Regions from separate parts of the Marvinbryantia formatexigens DSM 14469 genome, predicted to be linked through region 2. Evidence: riboswitches for the same ligand, from Rfam matches in the RefSeq annotation. Region 2 holds a riboswitch; each other region holds the start of a gene.

Region 1 (5,257 bases), 1.9 Mb from region 2:
TGGGTAACAATAAAAGCTCTCTGGCCTGCATGGTTTATTCTTTTAATGGCTTCTGAACCAAGTCCGGCATCACTGCAGTAAATAAATTTTGTACAACCAAAGTCCTGGAGGACTTTTTCTTCCAGAGGTTTTAGTGATGTTTGTTCATTCGCATTTCCGGGAAAAAGGGAAAAAGCAAGAGGAATTCCAGCTCCGTCCATAAACATCCCCATTTGAATGATTGGATTAGGCCGGTGTTCTTTTCCTTTCCCGTATTTTCTCTCCCCATCTTCCTGCTCGATCTCAAAGAAATAGTTTGTACAGTCATAATAAAGTATCTTATCATCTCGTTTTCCGAGAAGATGACTGTTTTTATAAACTTCAGACTGGATGAAATCGCATTCATTTCCCAGGACATCAAGAGCCCGGTATATATCATGTAATTGATAAGAAGGTTTTTCCAGGAATTCAGAAGCTATCTTAAAAGAAGAACGCTTACTTGCTGGTTCCAGAACCCTGGCATAGATCAGATCGGAAAGGATGGCATTGATATCATACTTAAATTTATATTTATCTCTGAGCTTTCGGCAAGTCTTATCAAGCTGGATACGATAGTAAAAGGCTTGTGGAAAAAGATATCCTCCGCGGTAAAAGACCTGCTGACTATAATCCAGCTTCTGGTCAGAGTGAAAAGTTATCTGAACCGACTTGGCCTGCTGTTCTTCTTTGTATCTGAGTGTTTCCAGTCTGGCTTCCTCTCTGGCCCATTTCATGACATCATCGCGGGTAGGACCGTGTTCTGGAAGAAGTTCTTTCAAGGTTCCGGATAACTGCGCAAAATGGATTCTGAAAATAGCGGAAAGCAAAAACCTGACCATCAATCTCCGGCATCTGATGGATTTTGGGAAAGACACAAAATTCACAATCGTTGTCGGGAACAGCGGAGAAATCGTGCATTCGATGAAAGAGCTGATTCCCGTTGCCTCTGAATATCTGAACAAAATGAAACAGGAGTAATATATTATGAAGGGCGCTCACAGAATCATTGTTGAATCAAAGAAAATCCGATACGATTTTACCATTAGAAGAAATATCACCATCCTCACCGGAGACAGCGGCTCCGGTAAAACCGTATTGATTGATTTTATCCGTGACTATAGAAGATACGGTACTGACAGCGGCATTGTAGTCTCCTGCGACCTCCCCTGCCGAACATTAGACAGCGAAGACTGGGAGCGGCAGTTGGAAGGCATATCCGGTTCCATCATTTTTATTGATGAAGGAAGCCGCTTTCTGGCTTCAAAAAAATTCGCGGAGCTTGCTTTGAAATCAGATAACTACTTTGTGCTCGCAACACGGGAAAAGCTGCCAATGCTTCCTTACAGTGTCCGGGAAATATACGGCTTCCGTGAATCCGGAAAATTTCACGAAGCGAAGCAGAAGTACAACGAAATATATAATCTTTATTAATATGGAGCTATTCCAAAAGAAAACTTGCCAGAAGTTATTTATCTTCAAGAATAGTAACAGCCGCCAAAAAAGTCATGCATCTGATCATCTGGGATTAGATAAAATCAACAAAAAAGTTCTCTTGCAAAGCATACAGCTATATGCTATCATGAATTTTGTCGAAACAAAGCAGGTGAATTTCCGTATCCGGAAATGAGAGGGAATCAGGAAAAGCCTGAGCGATGCGGTCACTGTGAGCAGGGAGCTTCCCCGGATATCCATTGCGGCGAATGCCGTGAGAAGGAGGGACAAGCGCAAATCTGTGAGCCAGGAAACCTGCCTGCCTTGTGCGAAAGAAGCTTCCATGCAAAGCATCCTCGCAGATTTGTTCGTATCTACGACACACGCAGCAGTTCCGTTTTCCGGTTCATGCAGCCGGCTGCAAAGCCCGGTCCCAACTACTGCGCACAAAACGATCTGTCTGGTATGCCTGTCTGTGAAGACAGGCTTTTTTGTTGCCATGCATCCGAAGGGAGCTGCCGGTGGCAGGTCCTGGAGGAGCCATAAAAAGTTCTCCAACTTTTCCGGGCATGCATCCAGACCAGGATTCTTTTTTATGGACTTCCAGTAACCAATCACTCATTTCATGATGTTGGGGCAAAAGTCCCGACCATAATATCTATGGAGGTGCAAGATGAAAAAAAGAAACCAATTACTGACACTGATTATGGCTGGCGTAATGGCGCTCTCCCCGGCAGCAGCTTTTGCTGAGGAAACAGAAGCCGAAACACAGGAAGCCGCTGTGGAAACCGAAGCTGCGGAGACAGAAGCTGACGGCACAGAAGCCGCAGATGGCGACGTATTTCCTTTCACGCTGGTGACAAAGGACGACCAGGAGGTCACCTTTACACATGTTCCGGAGCGTGTAATCAGCACCAATCCCAACACCGGAGAGCAGCTTATGGCGCTGGGTCTCGGCGACAAAATTATCGGAACCTGCTATAACAACGCCCAGCTTCCGGAGCAGTACCGCGAAGAATACGAATCAAAGCCGGTTATCTCTGACAACAACGGTTATCCGTCCCTGGAGGTAGTTCTGGACCTGGAACCGGATTTCATTTATGGAAGAAGCTCTGCTTTCAGCGATTCTGACACGGCGATTGCCACACATGATACCTTAAGCGATTACGGCATCATGTCCCTTTCTTCCATTGAAGGCTACAAGCTTGGCTGCGACGTGGAAGATGTTTATCAGGATTTTTACAACCTCGGCAAGATTTTCCAGGTTGAAGACAAAGCAAATGAAATCGTAGACGGTATGAAAGCCCAGATTGCGGCAGTCGAAGAAAAAATCGCCGGAACAGAGGAAGTGCGGGTATTCAACTTTGACAGCGAACGTGACGGCGGCGCCTACACACCCGGAAATAACTTCACCTCAAAGCTGATGCGTCACGCAGGCGGCGTCAATGTATTTGAGGACCTTGAAAAGACCTGGAACAACGTAAGCTGGGAAGCCGTTGTAGAGGCGGACCCGGAGGTTATCGTCATCAATGATTACGGCGATACGACCGCAGACGAGAAAATCCAGTTCCTGCTGGACAACGAAGCCCTTTCCGATGTAACCGCCATCAAGAACGAAAACTTCCTTGTTATCACGCTTCCGGAAGTATTCGCCAGCACCCGTGTGGGCGATACGATTGAAAAATTTGCCCAGGCATTCCATCCGGAGTGTTTTGAATAATTTCATATGAAACGGTTATGTAAATTCATGAGGGAACACGTGGGGATAACCTGCGTGTTCCTGCTAATACTATTGATTCTGTCGATGATTCTTGCCATCGGAATCGGGCCCGTCAGCATCCCTTTCCAAACGGTCTGGCAGGTGGTTCTTCATCATCTGACCGGCATAGGCGATGTTGAAGATATCCGGATGAGCACCCAGAACATCGTCTGGCATCTGCGGACGCCGCGGGTGCTGATGGGCGCTATGGTAGGTTCTGCGCTGACGCTTTCGGGCGTCGCCATGCAGTCGTTTACCAAAAATCCGCTGGCAAGTCCCTATGTGCTCGGCGTATCCTCCGGCGCAACCTTCGGCGCTTCGCTTGCCATCGTCACCGGAGCGCTCTCCTTCCTTGGCGCATACTCTGTCCAGGGCGGCGCTTTTATCGGCGCAATGGCGGCGATTTTAATTGTTTATTACATGGCGAAAAGCGGCAAAGAGGTGGCGCCCATCAAGCTGGTTCTGGTGGGAACGGCTATTTCCGCCATGTTTACCGCATTTTCAAACTTTCTCATTTACAAGGCCCCGGATGACAGCAAAATCCGGGAGGTGACGTTCTGGACGCTTGGCAGCGTAGCCAGTGCCCAGTGGGAAGAGCTTCTTCCCCTGTTTGTGGTACTGATACCGGGCTTTCTGTGCCTGTACGCTCTCTCAACCTCCATGAACGCGCTTCTTATGGGAGAGAGCAGCGCGGTGACGCTGGGAATCAATATCAATCTTGTGCGCAAAATCACCGTCTTTCTGTCTGCGGCGCTGACCGGCACGGCAGTGGCAGTAACCGGCAGCATCGGGTTCGTCGGACTTGTTATTCCGCATATCGTGCGGTCGATGGTCGGTGCGGACCACCGGAAGGTGATTCCGATTTCCACGCTGCTGGGAGCGATTTTCCTGGTCTGGGTGGACGTCGGTGCCAGAATGCTCGACCAGCCCAGCGAAATTCCTATCGGCATTATTACTTCCATGCTCGGAGCACCTGTCTTCCTGTGGATGATACGGGTACGGAAATATTCCTTCGGGAAATCTTAAAGGAGGCGGACCTATGCTCAGTGCAGAAAAAGTAAGCTACCGCACCCGGCAGGTGGAGATTATCCGGGATATTTCCCTCACCGTAAACCAGGGGGAATTCGTGGGCGTCATCGGTCCGAACGGAAGCGGAAAATCGACGCTGCTGAAAAATATCTACAAAATGCTTGTACCCGTTTCGGGAGATATTCTTCTGGACGGAAAAAGTCTTCTGAAAATGTCAAACCGGCAGATGGCGGAACGCATCGCGGTGGTTTCGCAGGAAAGCGAAGCAAATTTTGACTTCACCGTCGAAGAGGTCGTGCAGATGGGGCGCTATCCCAGAAAACGTCTGATAGAAGCCGCCAATGACCATGACCGCGAGATAGTCTGCCATTCGCTGGAAATGGTCGGAATGGAAGATTTTCTGGAGAGAAGCTTTCTGAGCCTGTCCGGCGGTGAAAAGCAGCGGGTACTGATTGCCCGCGCGCTGGCGCAGGAAACGGAAATGATTATTCTGGACGAGCCGACCAACCATCTGGATATCGGCAGCCAGATAAAAACGCTGTCGCTTCTGAAAGCGTCGAAAAAAACAGTGCTGACCGCACTGCACGATTTAAGTCTCGCTTCAAAATTCTGCGACCGCATCTACGTGCTCAAAGGCGGTCAGAACCTTTGCGACGGCAGACCGGACGACGTTATCAGCTCCGCGCTCGTGGAGGAGCTCTACCATATCCACGCGGATGTATTCCGGCGAAACGAAAAAATATTTATCGATTATGATTAACAGATAACAAGGGCAGCCTGGCTGCCCTGTTGCATCGCAGGAAATCGTTGCAGATGATTTGCAACGATTTCTTTTTCGTTGCACAACGATTGCAACGAAACCACTGTATTTAACACTATATTTCCGTCATTCCCATAAGCCACTCCAGCGCATTTACCCGCCGGATGCCTTCGTAATCCCCCTCCGGGTCCTCGTCCAGCGTAAGAAGAAATTTGGGATAGTGGTCATTTATTTTCTGCAACGGCGCCAGCTCCCGCCGC
Region 2 (5,257 bases):
TGTTGTGCTTTCCGAAGTATGGGCAAAAGGCGGCGAGGGCGGTATCGCACTTGCGGAAGAGGTTGTGAGACTGTGCGAGCAGCCGAATGACTTCACCTTCGCGTATGAGCTGGATGGCACCATCGAGGATAAGCTGAACGCGATCGTACAGAAGATCTACGGCGGAAGCAAGGTAGTTCTGACAGCAAACGCACAGAAGCAGGCGAAGGAGCTGACCGCGCTCGGTTACGAGCACTGCCCGATCTGTATGGCAAAGACACAGTACAGCTTAACCGACGACCAGACGAAGCTCGGCGCACCGACCGGCTTTGAGGTAACGGTACGCAACCTGAAGATCTCCGCAGGCGCAGGCTTCATCGTAGCGCTGACCGGCGAGATCATGACCATGCCGGGACTGCCGAAGGTACCGGCTGCAGAGCGCATCGACGTGGACGAGAACGGAAAGATTTCCGGATTATTCTAACCCTTCGGGTCAGAGCACTCCGTGCAGGATGCGCACGGACGCAAAAGGAAGGGCGTCCGGCGCGCAGAAAACGCAAGCGTTTTCTGAATAAATTCAGGAGGTAGTTTATAATGGGATTTTCTACAGTACCATGTAATGAATTTGTGGAGGTACTTGCTTCAAAGGCTCCGGTTCCGGGCGGCGGCGGCGCTTCCGCACTGGTGGGCGCAGTTGGTACGGCGCTTGGAAATATGGTAGGAAGCCTTACGGTCGGCAAAAAGAAATATGCGGACGTTGAGGCAGAAATGGTGGAATTGAAAGCAAAATGCGACCAGCTTCAGAAGGATTTTCTCCGTCTGATTGAGCGCGATGCAGAAGTTTTCGAGCCGCTCTCCAAAGCATACGGTATGCCGCGGGAGACGGAGGAAGAGAAAGCGGAAAAAGCGCGCGTTATGGCAGTCGTATTAAAGGATGCCTGCTCCGTTCCTATGGAAATCATGGAGAAATGCTGCGAGGCGATCGATATCATCGCAGAATTTGCTGCAAAGGGCTCCACGCTTGCCATCAGCGATGCCGGTGTCGGCGTTGCGTTCTGCAAGGCGGCGCTGAAGGGCGCAAGCCTTAACGTATACATCAATACAAAATCAATGGCGGACAAAGAGCTCGCTGCAGAGCTGAATGCAAAATGCGATAAAATGCTGGAGGAATACACCGTAAAGGCGGATGAGATCTTCGACAGCGTTCTTTCGAGACTTAAATAGGAGGAAAAAACAATGGCAAAACAGTTATTGGGCAAAGAGGTAACGGCTGCATTGAATGAAAGAATCAAAGCGAACGTTGCCGCATGCCAGGAAAAGGGCGTAAATCCGACGCTGGCAATCATCCGCGTAGGAGAAAATCCGAGCGATATTTCTTACGAGAAGGGTGCGACGAAGCGCTGCGAGACACTTGGCGTAGCCTGCGAAAAAATCCTCCTTCCGGAGGATGTTGCGCAGGAAGAGCTGCTGGCAGTGATCGACAAAGTAAACAAAGATGACAAGATCCACGGCGTTCTTTTGTTCCGTCCGCTGCCGAAGCATCTCGACCAGGCGGTTATCGAAAACGCGCTGGCTGCAGAAAAAGACGTGGACTGCATGACAGACCTTTCGATGTCCGGCGTATTCACCGGCAAGAAGATCGGTTTCCCGCCGTGCACACCGCAGGCATGCATGGAGATTCTTGACCATTACGGCATCGACTGCACCGGCAAAAAGGCAGTTGTTATCGGCAGAAGCCTTGTTGTCGGAAAACCGGCGGCAATGATGCTGGTAAAGAAAAACGCAACCGTAACCATCTGCCACACCAGAACGGTGGATATGCCGTCCGTTGCAAGAGAAGCTGACATCATCATCGTAGCTGCCGGACGCGCAGGCGTTGTCGGCGCTGAGTATGTAAAAGAAGGTCAGACCATCATCGACGTCGGCATTAACGTAAACGCGGAAGGCAAGCTCTGCGGCGACGTGGATTACGCAGCCGTTGAACCGATCGTAGACGCGATCACCCCGGTACCGGGCGGCGTTGGAAGCGTAACCACCTCCGTGCTTGTCGGACATGTGGTAGAAGCGGCAATGAGAACCTTATAAAAAATCAGAGCAATGATAAAATGGCGCAGCCTGCGGGCTGCGCTTTTTTTGTCAAAAAAATAACAATAATAGTATTGACAAAAAAATAACGATGTGGTATTCTCTGTATGTGCAAAAGAATAGCGAGGTATCAGGTGAAGAGGTCTTGCAAGGCAAGGCTCTGGAAAGAGGGAATCAGGTGAAAATCCTGAGCGAACTGGTCACTGTATTCAGGGAGTGAACTTCAGTAACCATTGCATCCCAGATATGTGAGAAGGTGAAGGGAACGGCGAACTGTAAGTCAGGAAACCTGCCTGATACACAGGATGTGCTCCAGACACAGCACAGGCATCCGACGGTCATAGGGTAGAAGAGCCCTATGGTTTATTTGGTGTGTCTGCTTATGGGAACAGACGCATTTTTTGTACCAAAATCCTCTATCTAAGAAAGGAGAACACACATTTATGAGCAGCAAAATTACGATTATCGGAGCAGGAAGCGTAGGATCAACGATTGCCTACACACTTTCCCAGAGAGACATCGCATCACAGATTGTACTGATTGATATCAACAAGGAAAAGGTTGATGGCGAGGTCATGGACATTGAGCAGGGAACCTGCTTCCGCGATCCGGTATCCATTATCGGCGGCGAATACGAAGATGCCAGAGAATCCGATATTGTAATCATTACCTCCGGTGTAGCAAGAAAGCCGGGGCAGTCCAGAATCGAACTCACTCAGACAAATGTAAACATCTTAAAACAGATTACGCCGGAAATTGTAAAGGCAGCGCCGAACGCACTTTACATCATTGTAAGCAATCCGGTAGACATCATGACTTACGTGTTTACGAAAATTTCCGGACTGCCGGAGAACCAGATTATCGGTTCCGGTACGCTTCTGGATACGGCACGCCTGCGCTGCGGTCTTTCCGAGCATTTCGGCGTGGCACAGAAAAATATCCATGCCTACGTATTCGGTGAGCACGGTGATTCCTCCTTTATTCCGTGGACGGGCGCATATATTTCCGGCGCGCACATTGATGAGTATTATCAGACAATGAAATCCCTCGGAGCTGACATAGAGGAGCTGGACCGCGAAGCCATGACTGAATATGTGCACAAATCGGGCGGAAAGATTATTGCGAACAAGGGAGCGACCTTCTATGCAATTTCCGCTGCAGTCTGCAAGCTCTGCGATACTCTGGTAGCGTCCTCTGATTCGATTGCAACCGTATCTTCTATGATGCACGGCGAGTACGGCATCGACGATGTATGTTTAAGCACACTTACGCTGGTGGGACCGAACGGTATCCGCGGCAAGGTTCCGATGCGGATGAGCAAAGAAGAAATCGAAAAGCTGCGTGCAAGCGCAAAGGTGCTGAAAGACGTTATTGCACAGATTGAACTGTAAACGCTGCCGGGAGGCGGCAGTTTACATGCGGCAGAACATCCCGTCGGGACTGCTGCATGGAAAAAGGTAGGAGGAACTATGAAATACAGTTATTATCCGGGATGTACCCTGCGGACGAAGGCGAAAGACCTGGATGCCTATGCAAGAGCTTCGGCGCGTGCGCTCGGCTTTGAGCTGGAGGAGATTGAAAACTGGCAGTGCTGCGGCGGCGTTTATCCGCTGGGAAGCGATGAGATTGCCACGAAGCTTTCTTCTGTACGCGCGTTGAACGAGGCAAAGGAAAAGGGCCAGGAGCTTGTTACGCTCTGTTCCGCCTGTCATCATGTCATCAAGCGCGTGAACGACGACATGAAGCATGTGGAGGACATCCGCACAAGGGCAAACAATTATATGCAGCTTGAGACTCCCTACGCCGGGGAGACGACGGTGCTGCATTATCTGGAGGTTTTAAGAGACCGCGTAGGGTTTGATGAACTGAAGAAAAAAGTGGTAAATCCGCTTACGGGCAGAAAAATCGGCGCCTATTATGGCTGTCTGCTTCTGCGTCCGGGCAGCGTGATGGCGTTTGACAATCCGGAAAATCCCACGATTATCGAGGATTTCATCCATGCCATCGGAGCAGAGCCTGTTATTTACCCGTACCGCAACGAATGCTGCGGCGGCTACATTTCCCTGAAGGAAAAAGAGCTTTCAAAGAACATGTGCGACACGATTATGGAGAGTGCGTCCGGCTTCGGCGCAGAAATGCTGATCACTGCCTGTCCCCTGTGCCTGTACAATCTGAACAAGAGCACGAACGGAAAGCTTCCGGTATACTATTTTACAGAGCTTCTCGCAGAGGCGCTCGGTGTCAAAGAGGAGGTGGCGAAGTGAACAAGACCGCAAAAAAGCAGGCGGAGCTGATTCAGGAAATCAGCGGCGTCAATCCTTTAAAATGTATGAAATGCGGAAAATGTTCCGCAACCTGCCCCTCATATGATGAAATGGACATCAAACCGCACCAGTTTGTATCTTATGTGCAGCACGAAAACATTGAGGCGCTGGTACAGTCAAAGACACTCTGGAAATGTCTTTCCTGCTTTGCCTGTGTGGAGCGCTGTCCGCGGGATGTAAAGCCCGGCAAGCTGATTGACGCGGCAAGACAGATTGTCGTGCGTGAGCGCGGAGCAGATTATCTGCAGCCGGATGAAATTCCGGAGCTTCTTGATGAGGAGCTTCCGCAGCAGCTTTTAGTCAGTGCATTCAGAAGATACAGGAGGTGAGCACAGATGCAGAGAATAGGAGTGTTTGTCTGTCATTGCGGAAGCAACATCGCCGCAACGGTGGACGTAAAGAAAGTAGTAGAAATGGCTCTGCAGGAACCGGGCGTGGTTCATGCGGAGGATTATCAGTATATGTGCTCGGAGGCAGGTCAGGCGAAGATTGCTGCAGCAATCAAAGAGAAGAATCTGACAGGCATCGTCGTATGTTCCTGCTCGCCGCGTATGCACGAGACGACCTTCCGCAAGGCGGCGGAGCGCGCCGGCCTGAACCCGTATATGGTGGAGATCGCCAACATCCGTGAGCACTGCTCCTGGATACATAAAGATATCGAAGAAGCTACCAAAAAGGCGGTCATCCTTGCGCGGGCAGCCATCGCAAAAGTAAATCTGGATGCCCCCTTAAAGCCTGGCGAGAGCCGGGTTACAAAGCGTGCCCTGGTAATCGGCGGCGGAATCGCCGGCATCCAGACAGCGCTGGATATCGCTGACGCGGGCTACGAGGTGGATATCGTGGAAAAAACGCCGAGTATCGGCGGCAGA
Region 3 (5,257 bases), 1.4 Mb from region 2:
TACGCCTCCCCAGCTCTTTTCCGTAACGCTTCCAAGCCCCAGGAAGCTTAAGCTGGCTTCTGTCATCATAGCGCTGGAAATCGCCAGCGCCCCTCTTGTCAGAATGATGTCCTTTACATTCGGCAAAATATGTTTGAACAAAATCACCAGCGGAGAAACGCCCAGTGTCCGTTCAATTTTGATAAAAGGCATTTCCGAAATCTGCTGGATTCTTGAACGCAGAATTCTGAGGGTACCTGTCCATGACGTGATACTGATAGAAATAATCAGGCTCCATTTTCCCGGCTCCAGATAAGCCACCAGCAAAACAGTCAGCGGCAGACCCGGCACCGCCATAGCCACATTCGTAATGGCTGTAATAATCTTATCCGCCGTTCCTCCAAAATAACCGGAAATCAATGCAAGCACCGTTCCCACTCCCGTCACAATAAATGCCGCGAAAATGCCGATATACAGTGATACTCTGGTTCCGTAAATCATCTCTGAAAAAATATCCTGTCCTACGTCATTGGTTCCCAGAAGATGTTCCCTGGAAGGCGGGAGATAACTGATCATCATTTCATTTGGATCATATGGCGCAATAAACGGCGCAAAAATAGCGACCAGCAGGAAAAATCCAATAATCAGAAGCCCTGCCGTCATTGCCGGGTTTCTTTTCTTTTTACGCTTCATAGGCACCTCCTGTTTTGATTCTGGGGTCAACTGCCGCATTTACAATATCGCTGAGAAGATTGCTTCCAACTACACATACGGCTGAGAGCAGAAAGCAGAACTGCGCCGTGGGAAAGTCCCGGTTCTGAACCGCATTGTACATCAGCATCCCCATACCCTTCCATCCGAAAACTACTTCTACAATCATGGAGCCTGACAACAGATTCCCCATCTGCATTAAAAAGGAAGTCAGATACGGAACCATCGCATTTTTCATGACATGGAGAAACAGTACATTCTTTCCGGGAAGCCCCTTTGACCTGGCCGTCAGAATATACTCTTCGTTTCTTATCTGTGAAACCGCGCTTTTCATCAGCATAAAATCGCCGGATATACGGAATATCAGCAGAATAATCAGTGGCAGGCACATATGCTCAAGAATGCTTAAAACACGGTCAATGCCCTGTGTCCCTGCCGACACCATGCCGTTAATCGGAAAGATACGCAGCTTATAGGAAAAAACCATTAGAAGCAGGAGACTTAAACAGTTTGAGGGCATCGTGTTCAATACAAGAAAGACCGGCGTCATAATCCGGTCAAACAGTTTTCCGGGTCTCCACCCGGCCAGTACGCCGAGAACAGCTCCGATGATGCCTCCCAGAATCCAGACCGGTACGGAAAGCATCAGGGTCCACTTAGAAGCACTCAGTACATTTTCTACGACGGGCTTCTGGTTGGAATAGGCAATCCCGAAGTCTAAAGTGACAATGCTTTTTAAATATTTTACATATTGCATCTGGAGACTGTCATTCAGTCCGTACTTTTCAATCAGTGTCTCCAGATAAGCCGGATCATTATCCAGAAGGTAATAGTATTCTTCCTGTCCAATCAGATGAATAATCGGATCGCCGGGCATAATATGTACCAGTACAAAGCTGATTGTAATAATCAGATAAATGGTTGCCAGGGCAATCACTGTTTTTTTCAGTATGTGTTTTTGCAAAATACTCTCTCCTTCGGCTCATACAGTCAGGGCGCTGCGACTCTGGCAGCGCCCCGTTTTCTGACTATTTTGTTGTAAGCTCAAACCAGGTGGTGTTGTTAATTACTCCCCAGGACGGGTAGTTGGTCCAGCCCTCATATTTATCCGTGCGATACGGGAAGAACGCCGTCTCCCAGCACAGAGCCTGAGCTGCTCTGGTATCTGACATATATTTCTGCAGTATCTTGCAGTTTTCGATGTAAACCTCGTCCGAGGTCGCGCCGGTCATTGCATAATATGCTTCGTTATATTCCGGATCATGAACGGTTCCCCAGATCCAGGAGGATTCTCCTTCCCGGAGCTCGCCCATGAAATAACGGAATGCGGTGCTGTAAGATGCCATACCGGATGTCGTCAGGGTGATAGACAGATCATAATCTCCTGCTGTCATATTTGCTTCCCAGACCTCACTGTTTGTAATGCTGTCATTGTCCATATGGTTCTTAATGCCTACTTTATCGAGGCTCTGCATGATTACTTCCGCAATACGCATTCTAAGGTCCATGCTGGAGCTGTACTGCGGCGTGACAGCCAGATCCATCGCGCTTCCATCCGGCATTTCACGGTAGCCGTCCCCGTCGATATCCACATATCCGGCTTCATCAAGCATCTCCATTGCTTTCTCCGCATCATATTCAAGCATCGGGAGCGTCTCGTCATAGCCTTTGCAGGTAGGCGGAATAATTCCGGTTCCGGGAACCGTACCATATTCGCCGTTAATGGTGGACGCAAGCAGTTCATAATTCAGCGCGGTACTCACTGCCTTCCGGAATGCCTCGTCATTGCCCGGTGCACGGTCTTTTCCATATTCCAGCTGATAGCATCCGCTGAAAGGACTCTCTCCCAGATCAATATCCGCTGTCCCTTTTACCGTATCAATCACAGGTGCATCAATCGGGTTCGCGTAATTGTACATAGCGTCAATTTCCCCGTTCATCATAGCCATCATCAGGGTCGATTCATCCGAATAGCTCTGTACAGTCACGCTGTCGACTGTCAGCTCGCCAAGGATTGCATTCTCCGAAACCGCTTCATAATAAGAAGTCTGGGCATCCGTATCCACCGATACCAGCTTGTAAGGTCCGCAGCCGATGGCAGCTTCCGGTCCGGTAACGGATGAATAGTCTTCTACGCCTTCCCAGATATGCTTTGGATACACGCAGGCATTATTATTGCAGGTGGAATTAATCCAGTAGTAGGCATCCGGTTCCGAGAAAATCAGCGATGCGCTGTCCTCGCCCGTAAATTCAATCCGCTCCAGATTCTGTAAGCTTCCAACTTTTTTTACGTCCCGCATGTATTCAAATGTAAATTCAATATCGTCTTTTGTCACCGGTTCTCCGTCATGCCATACCGCATCCAACGGGAATGTGAAATCAATCTGCTTTCCATCCTCTGATATTTCAAAGGACTTAAAGAAATACGGCTGCAATTCATTATTTGCGTCACGGTACACGAAATCTCCCTGCGTAAATCCGTTATAATTCATTCTGCCGAAGGCATCCGTCTGGGTCAGGGCATTAAATACATTGTTTTCAGCCGTAGTACCGATAACCAGATTTTCAACATGGTTTCCTGATGTTTCTTCTGCTTTTGCTTCCTGCCGGTATCCTGTGCATATCGTAGCGCACATTGTCAGAGCCATAAATATACCGGCTGCTTTTTTCATCCTTTGTCCTCCTTTTTGATGATGGGCAGATTACGGATATGTGAAAAGAGAATCAAAAAAGGCGTACTGTCTCCCGATGAAAACAGCACGCCTTATGATTTCCCGCTTCAGCAAATGCATCTATTTTCCCATCGAAAATAATACATACCTCACAAAAAAGCAGGTCTCCTGGCTTTGGTTCCTCCTCCTTATCACCTTCCCAATGGCAACGCATCAGTGGCTTTGATAATTCGTCCCCTACACAGTAGCGAGGGCTGCTGCGGATTCTCACCGCATTCCCTTTTCATCCGATGACGGACAGATTTTCTCCATCTATGTCCTTCACCGGAACTTTTTTGTGTTTTATTTTTAACAAACTTATCATAACATGAATGCATTCGTCTGTAAAGCTTATTCTCAAAACGTAACGGCGCATCTAAAATGAAAAAGTACCCACATATTTCCCCCTGCAGTGGAAGTTATTTTTTCATTTTTTGAAATACAAAAATACAAATCTTTTGCTTGACAATCGCGTGAGAGTATGGTAACATTTCATACTGTAGCGAGTAATCGCGCAGGCTGATGTGGCACAGGTGGTAGCGCACCTCATTGGTAGTGAGGAGGTCACGGGTCCGAGTCCCGTCATCAGCTTTTGTAAAGTCCGATGCTTATCGGACTTTTTATTTTTATAAAAAACGGGCAGACTACGGGAAGCCGATTCGCTGTTTCCGTATATTTCCTTTACAGACAGTTCCTATATAATACTACACAGTGTTTTTCTTTCCAACAGGCACTCAATATCCTCTGAAAAAAAACTGTTTTCCAGTGTTATTCCTTTATCCAGTTTTTCAAGAACCGAATATTTTTCTTCCTTATATTCTTTAGAGATAATCGCATATACTTTCTGAACCGGGGAGCCATCCTTTGAAAAAGAAAAATCCTTTTCCGTCAAACGCCTGTCCAGACATTTTTCATAAAAGTGTTTAGAAAAGGGAATGTCTGCGCCGCAGCACCGATCATTCCCTTCTCATGATTGATTTTTCTGTTGTCTGCCAACCTCCTGCACCTACGTCTAGATAATAACAGGTTTTTCCGTTGCCTGTCAACCTCCGACACCTGCGTTCGGAAAACGTATCAGATTTTAGGTGTCAACCCACCGCTGATGCACAGCTTTTCTAATTACATTTTACAAGATTCTCCCGCAAAATACAATCACAACTTTATTTTATGTGGCTGCGGCATCTATATTCAAGCCAATTTTATTTTTAAATTTTTTGCCTAAAAGCGTTCTTTTTTCACAGCCCCTTTCTTCACACAATTGTAAGCGCCCTTTCTGGTTTCTTCGAAATATCTGACGTCATTCGCCAGTTATAATCCATTTTTCTTTCCGGGCAGAACCTTCTCTGTGAATTCGTCCGCGTTCTTTTAATATCTCTATGGCCAATTTTGCCTGTTTATCGGACAATTGCAGTCTCCGACTAATTTCAGCACGTGAAAACGATGGGTCATTTGCAATTAATTCATATACAGCAGCTGTCCTCCTTTTAATCTCACTCTCTTTTTTTGTGGTTTCTGGTCCTTTTTCTGGTCTTTTTTCTGATTCTTCTCCTAAAAGGACCGAACCTTTCTCCACCAATGGCAATGTGACCACTGTCTTGCTTGGTCCATCTTCGCCAAAATACTCCTCGATCGTAGGTTCTATATATCCGGCATCTTCCCACACTGAAAATATGTCTGGCACACCGCTGCCTGCGTGTTCACCATACCCAATCAGATTAAACATCTTCATAATGTTTGCATTGCGGGGTTCTGAATCGCCGCCGCGAAGCATCTGCCGTTTTCCCACAATACTCGTCCCCGGATTTTTAATGATGATCTTGTCAGCATAGCTGTCAATCACAACACCACGGGTGAGA

Evidence for each region. A riboswitch is a leader RNA that binds a small molecule or an ion and turns the genes downstream of it on or off. The one in region 2 is predicted to bind cobalamin.
Region 1: another riboswitch for cobalamin. It lies ahead of NQ534_RS10495 (ABC transporter substrate-binding protein); the one in region 2 lies ahead of NQ534_RS19195 (L-lactate dehydrogenase).
Region 3: another riboswitch for cobalamin. It lies ahead of NQ534_RS12935 (ABC transporter substrate-binding protein); the one in region 2 lies ahead of NQ534_RS19195 (L-lactate dehydrogenase).

What each region holds. Positions count from the first base shown of each region.
Region 1 is NZ_CP102268.1:2,201,856-2,207,112, reverse strand. It holds partial or broken gene NQ534_RS10510 (IS1634 family transposase) at 1-803, opposite strand, end outside; partial or broken gene NQ534_RS21730 (DUF4869 domain-containing protein) at 805-996, shown strand; gene NQ534_RS10500 (P-loop NTPase family protein) at 1,003-1,449, shown strand; cobalamin riboswitch at 1,603-1,786, shown strand; gene NQ534_RS10495 (ABC transporter substrate-binding protein) at 2,123-3,169, shown strand; gene NQ534_RS10490 (FecCD family ABC transporter permease) at 3,209-4,234, shown strand; gene NQ534_RS10485 (ABC transporter ATP-binding protein) at 4,248-4,997, shown strand; gene NQ534_RS10480 (ATP-binding protein) at 5,113-5,257, opposite strand, start outside.
Region 2 is NZ_CP102268.1:4,106,019-4,111,275, forward strand. It holds gene NQ534_RS19180 (formate--tetrahydrofolate ligase) at 1-463, shown strand, start outside; gene NQ534_RS19185 (cyclodeaminase/cyclohydrolase family protein) at 574-1,203, shown strand; gene NQ534_RS19190 (bifunctional 5,10-methylenetetrahydrofolate dehydrogenase/5,10-methenyltetrahydrofolate cyclohydrolase) at 1,216-2,064, shown strand; cobalamin riboswitch at 2,180-2,375, shown strand; gene NQ534_RS19195 (L-lactate dehydrogenase) at 2,508-3,455, shown strand; gene NQ534_RS19200 (CoB--CoM heterodisulfide reductase iron-sulfur subunit B family protein) at 3,534-4,328, shown strand; gene NQ534_RS19205 (4Fe-4S dicluster domain-containing protein) at 4,325-4,717, shown strand; gene NQ534_RS19210 (CoB--CoM heterodisulfide reductase iron-sulfur subunit A family protein) at 4,724-5,257, shown strand, end outside.
Region 3 is NZ_CP102268.1:2,754,021-2,759,277, reverse strand. It holds gene NQ534_RS12945 (ABC transporter permease) at 1-672, opposite strand, end outside; gene NQ534_RS12940 (ABC transporter permease) at 662-1,654, opposite strand; gene NQ534_RS12935 (ABC transporter substrate-binding protein) at 1,719-3,362, opposite strand; cobalamin riboswitch at 3,504-3,709, opposite strand; tRNA gene NQ534_RS12930 (tRNA-Thr) at 3,920-3,992, shown strand; gene NQ534_RS12925 (DUF8451 domain-containing protein) at 4,699-5,257, opposite strand, start outside.